One region of the Psychrobacter sp. NG27 genome, then DNA from elsewhere that is predicted to be linked to it. Evidence: predicted binding sites of a transcription regulator. Region 1 holds the regulator's gene; each other region holds the start of a gene.

What was found. The regulator PhoB, encoded in region 1, activates phosphate uptake and scavenging genes when phosphate is short. The targets are predictions, from matches to a motif close to TGTCATNAANCTGTCATAA.
Region 2: the regulator PhoB is predicted to act here: its motif matches at 2,572-2,590, upstream of IP485_RS11425 (inorganic phosphate transporter).
Region 3: the regulator PhoB is predicted to act here: its motif matches at 1,980-1,998, upstream of IP485_RS08165 (porin).

What each region holds. Positions count from the first base shown of each region.
Region 1 is NZ_JADGIN010000009.1:56,287-60,539, reverse strand. It holds gene IP485_RS12120 (M23 family metallopeptidase) at 1-435, shown strand, start outside; gene phoR (phosphate regulon sensor histidine kinase PhoR) at 521-1,609, opposite strand; gene phoB (phosphate regulon transcriptional regulator PhoB) at 1,786-2,490, opposite strand; gene dtd (D-aminoacyl-tRNA deacylase) at 2,602-3,054, opposite strand; gene asd (archaetidylserine decarboxylase) at 3,330-4,163, shown strand.
Region 2 is NZ_JADGIN010000008.1:2,082-6,334, reverse strand. It holds gene IP485_RS11435 (FFLEELY motif protein) at 1-71, opposite strand, end outside; gene IP485_RS11430 (ATPase) at 349-2,082, shown strand; gene IP485_RS11425 (inorganic phosphate transporter) at 2,623-4,230, shown strand.
Region 3 is NZ_JADGIN010000004.1:116,080-120,332, reverse strand. It holds gene IP485_RS08170 (malate synthase G) at 1-1,520, shown strand, start outside; gene IP485_RS08165 (porin) at 2,136-3,164, shown strand; gene IP485_RS08160 (CTP synthase) at 3,357-4,253, shown strand, end outside.

The DNA of each region.
Region 1 (4,253 bases):
AAGTGGCAGCAGCTAAGTCTATTGCAGCAAGAACTGCCGACAGAAAACAGCCTACCCAGTCCGCTACCAGAGCAAAATCTGACCGATACGTGGGGCGCGGCACGCAGCCAAGGGCGCTCGCATGAGGGTATTGATATTTTTGCAGCCCGAGGCACACCGATACAGTCGACGACACAAGGAATCGTGAGAAAAGTTGGTGAGAATACATTAGGCGGACGTGTGGTAGTGGTCGTTGGTCCTGGCGGCACAGGACATTACTATGCGCATTTAGAGGATTATGCTGATATCGCGCCCAATGACTGGGTTAATAAAGGCGATGTTATTGGTTACGTGGGTGATAGCGGTAACGCGAAAGGCACACCGCCCCATGTCCATTACGGCATTTATATCAATGGCAGCGCGGTCAATCCTTACCCGTTTTTGCAAAAAGACTAGAGTCTGCACTCACTCTGAGCATGACGCTCTAAATAGGTTGAGGTTAAGAATGGCTGAATTTAAATAATACCAGTTGAGCACAGTATTAATTTGTCGCAGCTGATCGTACATAAGCGTCTGGAAATACCACGCTAAACGTCGATCCTGCTCCTTCTATTGAGTCAATCTGCAAGTGCGCCTCATGTTGATGCAGGACGTGCTTCACGATAGCCAGCCCCAGCCCTGTACCACCTGTGGCACGGCTACGACCTTTATCGATACGGTAGAAGCGCTCTGTCAAACGGGCAATATGCTCTGGCGCAATACCCAGTCCATCATCTTCGACTGCGAATCGGCACCCATCCGATGTCCGCGTCCAGCTGATGGTGATATTGCCACCTTTTGGCGTATATTTAATCGCATTAATGACCAGATTAGACAAGGCACTGTTCAAGTACATCTCTGATCCATATAGGCCGTCATAGGTATCTATTTGCAAATGAATGGTGTGCTTGTATGCTTGGTTATAAGCCTGCGCATCATCATAGATATTGGTCAGCAGCTTGGTCATTTCTATATGGTTAAATTCATGCGTCTCTTCGATCTCGATCTTAGACAAGAGTAGCAGGTCATTGACGATTCGGTTCATGCGAGCAGTTTGCTGAGTCATCAGCTCAAAACCGCGACGCCAATGGGGCGGCATATCCGGCTGATCAGTGAAGTTCTCTAAATAGCCTGTCATCACTGTCAATGGCGTACGTAGTTCATGCGAGACATTAGCCACAAAATCTTGGCGCATTTGCTCTAAATGCTGCAAGCGAGTCACGTCATAAATAAACAACAGTTTCTCGTCACCGAAAGGCGTGAGCTCACACTTTAGATAACGACTGGGATCGCGCCATGACTCTATATGGATGCCATCGTTAGGTAGGGTTGTATCCTCGTAATACTGACGGAACGCAGGCACCGTAATAAAATCAAAAATACTCTGGCCTTTGTCCTCTGGCTGTAACGACAGTAAACTCTGCGCCGCTTGATTCCACCACTCTAGACCATCATCCTCATTGAGCAAAATCACCGCATCTCGTAGTGCTAACAGTGCGCTTCTGATTTTTTGTAATTGCGCTGCTGCATCTTGGTGAGCGATTGGTACTATGCTCTCTTGCTTATTTTTTGCTGGCGCTATCTTTTCCATGTCTCATCCTTACCACTATCCGCTATCTAGTATGACGGCGGCATATTTTATCCAAGAGTCACTATAGTCATTCCACTATAAAATTATTACTGCGTTAACCTCGCTTGAAGTATTTAATATACATCTACACTCGGTTGCCTTGTACTATTTTTAAATTAAATCGACTATATACGGGATTAACTTGGCTCAATAATACTAGAGAATCGATAGCCTGTACCGCGTACCGTTTGTATCAATGTATCACAGTCGTAAGGGCGCAGTAATTTGCGTAGGCGTTTGATATGCACATCGATGGTTCGATCTTCGATGTAGACGTTGCCGCCCCACACCTGATCAAGGAGCTGTGTTCGTGTATAGGCACGCTCTGGATGACTCATAAAAAATGCCAATAGGCGATATTCTGTTGGACCCACATCCACGATTTGACCAGCTGCTGTCACGCGCTGACTTTTGGTATCGAGACTCAGCTTCCCGATCTCTATTGGTTTATCACTACTGAGCGCACTACTGCGACGCAGCACTGCCTTTATTCTTGAAATCAATTCACGTGTCGAGAATGGCTTGGTCATATAGTCATCTGCACCCGCATCAAGGCCATGCACTTTACTATCTTCTTCGCTTTTTGCCGTCAACATAATGACAGGAATCTCAGAGAGCAATTCGTCGTTTTTGAGCATACGACAAAAATCAACGCCGCTCTTATCTCCAGGTAGCATCCAATCAAGCAAAATCAGTGACGGTCTGTGATCGACCACTTGCTGATGCGCCTCTGACACGTCAGCGGCTTGCAAGCTCTCAAACCCCGCCATTTCTAGCGTCATTACGACCATTTCCCGAATCGCTGGCTCATCTTCAACAATCAAAATTTGCTCATTATACATACGATATTCTCAGTGTTAGAGGGCACAATCTATTATGTAAAAGGTGATAGTCACTCACCAGTCTCTATCTATTAAACGGATTAATTATGACAGCTTCATGACACTTAACGCTTAGACATCGAGTAAAAAGTTTAGTGGCCCATCATTAACGCTCGACACTTGCATATCAGCGCCAAACTGACCTGTCGCCACGTTTAGATGCTGAGTCTTGGCATAAGCAACCAATTGTGAAAATAGCGCTTGAGCCATATCAGGTGCCATTGCCGCACCAAAGTCAGGACGACGGCCTTTGTCCGTCCTTGCCATCAACGTAAATTGCGAGACTAAGAGGAGGCCACCGCCGACTTGCTGGACGTTTTTATCCAGTTTACCAAATTTGGCAGGATCGTCATCATTTTCAAAGATACGATAGGTCAAAATCTTGTCAATCATACGCTGAGCAGTGGCAAAATTATCTTCATGACCTAAGCCAATATACGCCAATACCCCATGATCGATAGTACCAATACACTGCTCATCAACATCGACACTGGCGCGTTTTACCCGTTGTATAAGTGCTTTCATTTACTGAATCCTTAACAGATTATGCTCAGACAATAATATGCTGTCCATGATAAAATACTGACATTCACTTGCCTATTTATTAGGGCGTGTTTGATATTCACAAATAGGTACTGCTGATCGCTAAAACTGTTTCAGACAAGGCGTAAAACGACGGTAATGCTCATGCCTTGACTAGGTTTACAACGTAGTATGGAGCAATTTTAGCCACTGTCAGTGCCATGGTCGAATGTCCAACACGCCCTTATTACACTACATCCTATTTTGGTAGCTTTATTATGAATGTATTTACCACCTTACAACAGCTAGTACCGCAGCAAAAACTGAGTAAAGTCGCTGGACGTCTCGCTGCTAGTCGCCATCCTTATGTTAAGCGTACCTTTATCCGTAGCTTTGCCAAAGCTTATAATATCAGCTTGGACGAGTACGAGCGCCAAAGTCTCAATGCGTATGAGAGCTTCAATGACTTTTTTACCCGTGAATTAAGAGACGATGCGCGCACCATCGATGCCACTGCAAATGGCATTGTCAGTCCTGCTGACGGTATCATCTCTCAGCTTGGACAGATCGAAGATCACAAACTGCTACAGGCAAAAGGTCGTCACTATGATGTTGGCCAACTGCTTGCTGATAGCGAAGATGGCCATTATTTTGCTGATGGTAGCTTTGCGACTATCTACTTAGCACCTAGCAATTACCACCGTGTCCATATGCCGTTTTCTGGTACCTTGACCAAGACTCGCTACGTACCGGGTACGCTGTTTTCGGTCAATAATACTACGGCGGCTAACGTTCCAGACTTGTTTGCACGCAATGAGCGTCTGGTCTGTATGTTTGATACCAAATATGGCAAAGCTGCCGTGGTGATGGTTGGTGCGATGATCGTCGCTGGTATCGAAACGGTCGCAACTGGCAAAATTACTCGTACTGACGACATTCAAGAAGCCGATCATGACATGCAGTTTGCCGCAGGTGATGAGCTTGGACGCTTCTATCTAGGCTCAACTGCTATCGTAGTTTTGCCAAAAGCAGCAAAATCGGACTGGCTAGACAGCATGCAAGCCGATAGCATCGTACAAATGGGACAGTTACTCGGCACAGCCAACGCGTAATAAGCTTATAGTACTGATACCTATAAAAATAGAGCCCAGCCATGCATAACCTATTATGTATGGTTGGGCTTTTTTAGTTCAGTCAATCAT
Region 2 (4,253 bases), on a different contig from region 1:
TCGTCATCTTGATGATGTGGCAAGGCCCAAAAACGAGTCAAATGCTGTTGTAAATCAGCTAAAGCAGTCATGGCAGTAAATCCTATAGAAGTAGATAATTTTTTGAATTGAAGATTAATTGGCTAAAGTCACTTGATGTACTGGACAGTGTAATAGATTTTTGATTATCTATCCTAATAAGTGTGCAAAATGGTGTTCACCATAAAAGAAAATAAATAAGAATACAAATGCCAAACTGTTACATAGCACTATTATTTACTCGATTGGCTCAGTGCTATGATTAAACGATAGCCAAACAGCTCCATAACCGCTGTTAACTCAACAACAATTACTATGGTGAGTGCAATTATGTCTCAAAAAAATGATACTACTGAACCAAAGGTACCACAAGGGGTGAGTGCACAATTTAGTGAGCAAGTCGTTGAGCGGCGTTTAGTGCCCAATCCGCTCAGTCAGTTTTCGATGGATGAGAACGCCCTAAGACTGGCACTGGTCACCGCACAGTATGCCCTTCGAGCCACTCGCCAACAAACCCCAACAGCCACGCCAAAGACATTAAACAAGCCAACAGGGCTGCTCGTGCTCGTCAATGGTATGGAGCAGGCGGGTAAGGGTATGGCGGTTAAGCAGCTGAGGGAATGGGTCGATCCGAGACTGCTTAAAGTTGAGGCAACCATTGGCCATTCAACGCTAAGTTATCAGCCTATTTGGCAAACCCATACCAGCGAGTTGCCGCGTCACGGTGAGGTAATGGTGTACTTTGGCAATTGGTATGCAGACTTGCTATACAACGTCATGCGACTAGCAACGTCGGATAATAAAAAAGCCAAGAATCAGCCAAAAAATAACAAACAGGTTGATGCGTCCGCATTGCCTAGTGTCAAATGGCAGGACTATCTGCATCAGCAATTAAATGAGCTAAAAGCGTTTGAGAAAGACCTTGCAGCCAATCAAACAAAACTACTAAAATGCTGGTTCCATGTCGATATAGAGATGTTGTGCCGCCGTCTAAAAGACACTGAAGCAGACCCACAGTTTTTGTATCAAATTGACTGGAACAACAAGCAAGTGATTGAAACCTTTAACGAAGTGGCTGCAACACTACTACAGACGCAGGATGATTGGGTTATCATTGATGGCGACGATAAGTCAACGGCAGCGGATAACTTTTGTCACGAGGTTTTATATGCAATGCAAACAGCATTGGCAAGCAGTGAAATAGCAGCTCATGACACTACAAAAAATCATGCTAAGTCTAAAAACAAGATTAAGAATAAGATCAAGCGTAAGGATAAGTTCAAAGCTGAAAAGTCTGAATCACAATCACAAAAAGACGTGTTTGAGCCTGTACCGATACCTAAGCAACTAACCTCTATTGATGACGCTAAAATAAGTAAGTCCGACTATCGCAAAGCGCTAGCAGAGAAACAAGCGCACCTCGCTGAGCTGTTACGTGCACGTGACGGCCATCATGTGGTCTTTGCTTTTGAGGGCATGGATGCCGCTGGCAAAGGTGGTGCAATCAAAAGGTTGGTAGCGCCGCTCGATCCACGCGAGTATCAGATTTACAATATTGGTGCCCCCATGTTATATGAGACGCAGCATCCTTATCTATGGCGCTTTTGGACAAAGTTGCCTGATGAGCAAACGAATCATATCAGCCGTATCGCTATTTTTGATCGTACGTGGTATGGGCGAGTGCTGGTTGAGCGTGTTGAAGGGTTTGCAACTGATGATGAATGGCAACGCGCTTATGCTGAGATCAATCGTTTTGAAGCAGACTTGGCTGATGCAGGGACAGTCGTCATAAAATACTGGCTGGCTATTGATAAAAAAGAACAACTCAAACGCTTCAAATCTCGGCAAGCAACACCGCACAAACAATTTAAACTGACGGATGATGATTGGCGTAACCGTGACAAATGGTCGGACTATGTGCAATCTGCCGCTGACATGCTCGCACGTACAGACACAAAGACAGCACCATGGTGTATAATCGCGACCAACGAAAAATATCAAGCACGTTTGGATGTTTTGGATCATGCTATTGAGCAGCTAGCGTTGTTGTCTAAAACGATTTGATCTGCTTCATCAAACGGACAGGATAAGCAACATAAACGCGCGGTTACAAATTTTGTAATATCATCATGCATTGTGCGCTTATATTTAATATAATAGGCGCATCCATCGTGGTCTTTATGACGCAACCGATTATCTTAACAGGTAGCGGTTGTATTGTTTGATGCAGAAGTATATAAAAATATTGCTGCGTAGACCAATAGAGTAATATTAGCAACCTGAAATAATCGTAACACCATAAAGTCGTGAAGCCGCAAGATGCTGTAATCAGATGATTTGGCAATATGACTTGCGGCTTTGTGATATGTGAAATGACGTATTTTAGTAAAGAGTATATATCGACAGCTTAAATCAAACGTCAAATAGTGACGCTTGACTGTGGATACGATAGCAAACAAACATTAAAAGCTCCATTGTTTAAGAAGCATGTTGCGCATTTATATAGTGTTATTTCAATGTAAGATGTCAACATCTACATTGATAACTGCGCAATGTCATCAATCGCCTATAATTTCAATCAGCTTACGCAGGACGTATCAACGTATGGGTATTAGCAGCAGTTCTACAGAGCCAACCAAATCAGTCGGCTCTATGAGAATAAATCTATTTTTTGCCATTTTATTGATTGCTATGACCAGCTACTTTTTGTGGTGGGGTCTAGATTACACCATGCGTCAGCAAACGACGCTGTTTATTGTAGCGACCGCTTTTGGTGTCTTTATGGCATTCAATATCGGTGGGAACGATGTCGCCAACTCCTTTGGTACGTCAGTGGGTGCAGGAACGTTGACTATTCCGCAAGCCTTGGGTATCGCCGCGATATTTGAAGTGTCAGGTGCTGTGCTGGCAGGTGGTGAAGTAACTGACACTATCAGAAGCGGCATTGTCGATCTAGATGGCCTTTCAGTCGAGCCCAACCAGTTTATTTATGTCATGCTCTCAGCACTCATTGCTGCTGCATTTTGGCTGTTATTTGCCACCAAAAAAGGTCTGCCAGTTTCGACCACACACGCGATTATCGGTGGCGTGGTTGGTAGCTCCATTGTATTAGGCATCACCTTAGGTGGTACTGAAATGGCGTTATCAACTGTGAATTGGGGTAAAATTGGCACTATCGCCATCTCTTGGGTTCTATCACCGCTACTAGGCGGCGTCTTGTCCTATTTGCTATATGGACAGATCAAGAAAAATATCATTGAGTATAATGATAAAACAGAGGCGCACATTGCCACGCTAAAAGACAATAAAAAGACGCTAAAACACTCGCATAAAGAGTATTTAGACGCTCTAACTGAGTCTGAGCAGTTGTCTTATACATCAGCGATGTTACGTGACCAAGAAATCTACAAAGATGATGATTGTGTTGTTGAAGATTTAGAGACTGACTATTACAAAGAGCTGTATGAGATTGAGAACGAACGCAGCAATCTCGATACTCTAAAAGCACTGAAGCAATGGGTGCCTATGATTGCGGCTATGGGCGGTGCAGTCATGGCCTCTCTGGTTGTCTTTAAAGGTCTGAAAAACGTCAATAATGGTATGACGACGCTGCAAGGCTTCTTAATCATGGGGATGATTGCAGCGCTAGTATGGCTGGCAACCTATATTTATACTAAGAGCATCCGTGGTAAGCATAAAGAAGACTTGACCAAAGCCACGTTTATTATGTTTAGTTGGATGCAGGTCTTTACGGCCTCAGCATTTGCTTTTAGTCATGGCTCGAACGATATTGCCAATGCGGTTGGTCCTTTTGCCGCAATTATGGATGTTATCCGTACCAATAGCATCTCGACCGAAGCAGCAGTACCACCTGCGGTCATGTTGACCTTTGGCGTCGCATTGATTGTGGGTCTTTGGTTCATCGGTAAAGAAGTGATTCAGACGGTTGGTACCAATCTGGCGAAGATGCATCCAGCTTCTGGATTCTCGGCTGAGCTGGCTGCTGCGGCTGTCGTGATGGGTGCGTCAACGATGGGTCTGCCTGTATCGAGCACGCATACTTTGGTCGGTGCAGTACTGGGCATTGGTATCGTCAATAGAGATACTAACTGGAAGCTTATGAAGCCTATTGGTCTAGCATGGGTTATTACCCTTCCTGCGGCAGCCTCAATGTCTGCAATTAGCTATCTGATATTGGTAAATATTTTTTAAGCTATAGAGTCCATTAATAAAGC
Region 3 (4,253 bases), on a different contig from region 1:
TCGTTGGAGACGCTGAGCATCCTACTGGCGTACTACTAAAGAATAATGGCTTACATGCTGAGATTCAAATCGATAGCGACCATCCGGTAGGCAAAGACGATCCAGCCCATATCAAAGACGTCTTGCTTGAATCAGCCATGACAGCGATTCAAGATTGTGAAGACTCAGTCGCCGCCGTAGATGCAGAAGAAAAAGTTGAAGTCTATCGTAACTGGCTTGGCCTAATGAACAGCGATCTACAAGAAACTTTTGAAAAAGGTGGCAAAACGCGTACTCGTAAACAAAATCCAGACCGCGAATACACCACGCCAGATGGCGGCAAGCTGATTTTACCTGGCCGCTCGTTACTACTCATTCGTAACGTTGGTCACTTGATGCAAAACCCAGCAATTTTGGTGGATTTGGGTAATGGTCAAGAGCCAATATTTGAAGGCTTAATGGATGGTTTGATTACGCCGCTATTGACGCTTAATGATCTCAAAGGTAAAAACGAGCTATCGAACTCACGTAAAGGCTCAATGTATATCGTGAAGCCAAAAATGCATGGCCCTGAAGAAGTCAAAATGGCCAATGATTTGTTTAATGCCTCAGAAAATCTGCTAGGTCTAGAACGCAATGCACTCAAAATAGGCATCATGGACGAAGAGCGCCGCATGACGGTCAACCTAAAAGAAGCGATTCGCCAAGCAAAAGAGCGTGTTATCTTTATTAATACCGGCTTTTTGGATCGTACGGGCGATGAGATGCATACCAGCATGAATGCAGGCCCGTTCGTGCCAAAGGGTGAGATGAAATCGCAAGCATGGCAGCCTGCTTACGAGCAGTGGAACGTTGATATCGGTTTAGAGACAGGTCTACAAGGCCGCGCCCAAATCGGCAAAGGCATGTGGGCAAAGCCTGACGAGATGAAAGAGATGATGGACACCAAAGCGGCGCATCCGAAGTCTGGTGCCAGTACCGCATGGGTACCTTCACCAACAGGTGCAACGCTGCATAGCATGCACTACCATCAAGTGAATGTGACAGATGTTCAAGACAATTTAAAATCACGCCAGCGCGCAAGCCTAGACGATATTTTGACCATTCCATTGGCAAAAAATACCAACTGGACAGAAGAGGAAAAACAGCAAGAGCTTGACAATAATGCACAGGGTATCTTGGGTTATGTCGTGCGCTGGGTGAACCAAGGTGTTGGTTGCTCTAAAGTGCCTGATATCGATGACGTTGGTCTCATGGAGGATCGTGCAACGCTACGCATCTCTAGCCAGCATATCGCTAACTGGTTGCACCACAGCGTGGTGAGCGAGCAGCAAGTGATGGATACGATGAAACGTATGGCAAAGGTCGTTGATGAGCAAAATGCAGGCGATGATGAGTATCAACCGATGTCAGATGACTTGGACAGCTCTTATGCGTTTAAAGCAGCCTGCGATTTGGTCTTTAAAGGTCGCGAACAGCCTAGCGGTTACACTGAGCCATTGTTACATCAAGCGCGCTTAGATCTAAAGAAAAACGCTTAAAATGATAGATTAAGTATCATCTTTTAGGCAGACATAAGCAAGTGAGCAAGATGATATATTATCCTATCTTGCTCGTTTGTGACTGTCATATGTGATAAAAATAAGACCATCAATATTTTATGAGCGCTATTTATTTCTATATAAATAGCGCTTTTTTTGGTTAATTACTTGATATTCGTTACTGCTATTTAAGATTGTCAGTAACGATATTAATCAATGTTTTCTGTATCTTATTGAGTCCATAGAAGTTTTTTTAGTGATTGCTCAAATATAATTGAACATTAGTTATTCGATAATGGATGTATCGAAAAAGCAAAAAAACATGTTGCAAATTATGTCAAAGTTGTTATGCTTGTACTCGAAGTATGAGTTTGGTAACGGATGTTACGCAATGGATTGGTAAAGACGACAGATTACATGGCAGTTACGATATTAATCCCAGTTATGTAAATTATTGTTTTTCATCTTACTGTAATAAATATTCGCCACACTTGTTTCTGACTAATCTCGGTAGCCAGTTACACATTATATCTTTGAGGATTTGTGACGATACCATTATGGGCGCCAGCTAATAATAGCTTGCTCATTACTACAATTGTAAAGTGGAGATACCCCATGAAAAAACTACTTTTAGTTACAGCAATCGCAGCCCTATCTGTATCTGCAGCCAATGCAGCACCAACTATCTATGGTAAAGCTTTTTTAGCAGCTGACTATGTTAATGCTGAGTTTGATGGCCCTGCTGGTAACATGTATGATGAAGATACAGTAGAGATTAACTCTCATGCTTCACGTATCGGCTTCAAAGGTTCTGAGGCGATGACTGCTAATACTGATGTTATCTATCGTTTAGAGTATGGCACTAGCCTTGATGGTGATAACGCTACTTTCACTAACCGTGATACGTATCTTGGTTTGGCAAACAAGCAGTTCGGTGAGTTCCGCGTTGGTAAAAACCAATCAAGCCTAGCTCGTATTGACAACGTTGTTGTTAACCAAGGTTATTGGGATAACCTAGGCCAAACTCAAAATGAAAGTGAAGTTGTTAGTGCTTTAAACATGGCAGATAGTAACCGTATTTCAAGTTCAGTCATTTGGACTGCTCCAAAGTACGACGGTCTACCATTACAACTGTCTGCAATGTATAGCTCTGACGATGCAAATAACAATGACAATGCAGGCTTCGGTGTAGCCATGTTGTTTGATCAAGGTACTGGCTTCACTGCTGGTGTTGCATATGACAAAGACCAAAACATCAATGGTGATATCATCCGTGGTACAGCGACTGTTGATTTAGGCAAGTACATGGCAGCTCCTGTTACTCTAGGCGCGCTATATCAAGTAGGTGATTACGACTACGGCTCTGAAAAAGAGAAAGGTCTAGTAGTTAGTGCTCAAATGGGTCTAAACAACTTTGCTTATCCAGCTGCTGTCTATGCACAGTACAACAACACTACCAATCTAGATGGTCTTGATAACGCTGATTCAGACCAAATCGTTGTTGGCGGTAAATACATGTATAAAGACAACATCATTGCTCATGCCTATGCTGGCGTAAACAGTGCTGATAATGTTCCATACATGGGTACCAGAGGCGATGCTGATGTAGTGGTAGTTGGTACTGGTCTAGAATACTTATTCTAGTAACAACTAGCATCTGATTCTAAAAAAACTCACCCTTCGGGGTGAGTTTTTTGTTATGTAGCATTTTAATACTAAAAAAATGTTTATCACTGGCACGAAAAAATAAGAGTTTCAGCTAGTTTGCATTTTTGCCCTATATTTTATGGCGTATTTTTAGTAAAATCCTTCTTTACCAATTACCGACAGAGTACTATGACCAAGTTTATATTCGTGACCGGTGGGGTAGTGTCCTCACTAGGAAAAGGTATCACCGCAGCGTCTCTTGCAGCGGTCTTAGAAGCACGTGGCGTGACCGTCACGATGACCAAAATGGATCCGTATATCAACGTTGATCCAGGTACGATGAGCCCGTTTCAGCACGGTGAAGTGTTCGTCACCGAAGATGGCGCAGAGACCGATTTGGATTTGGGTTATTACGAGCGCTTTTTACGCCACTCAAAGATGAGTAAAAGTAATAACTTTACCAGTGGTCGTATCTATCAGAACGTTCTTAATAAAGAACGCCGCGGTGAGTATCTGGGCGGTACGGTACAGGTTATTCCGCATATTACGGATGAGATCAAAAGCAAGATTCTCGCCAGTGGCGAGGGCTATGATATTGCCATTATCGAAATTGGTGGTACGGTAGGTGACATCGAGTCACTGCCATTCATGGAAGCCGTGCGTCAGATGCAAGTAGAGCTTGGCCGCAATAGAGCCATGCTCATGCATCTTACTTTAGTGCCTTATATTGCCAGTGCTGGTGAGACCAAAACCAAGCCAACACAGCATTCGGTAAAAGAGCTGCGCTCTATTGGTTTGCAGCCTGATATCTTAATCTGTCGCTCTGATCATCATATCTCACAAGACAACCGTCGTAAGATTGCGCTATTCACCAATGTAGAAGAGCGCGCGGTCATCATGTGTGAAGACGCACAAAGTATCTACCAAATACCGCGTACGCTACACGAGCAAGATCTTGATGACTTAGTCTGTGAGCGTTTCGGTCTTGATGTGCCAGAAGCGGATTTGAGCGATTGGGACAAAGTGGTTGAAGCACAGTTGAATCCGGAAGGAACAGTTACTGTTGCGATGGTCGGCAAATACGTT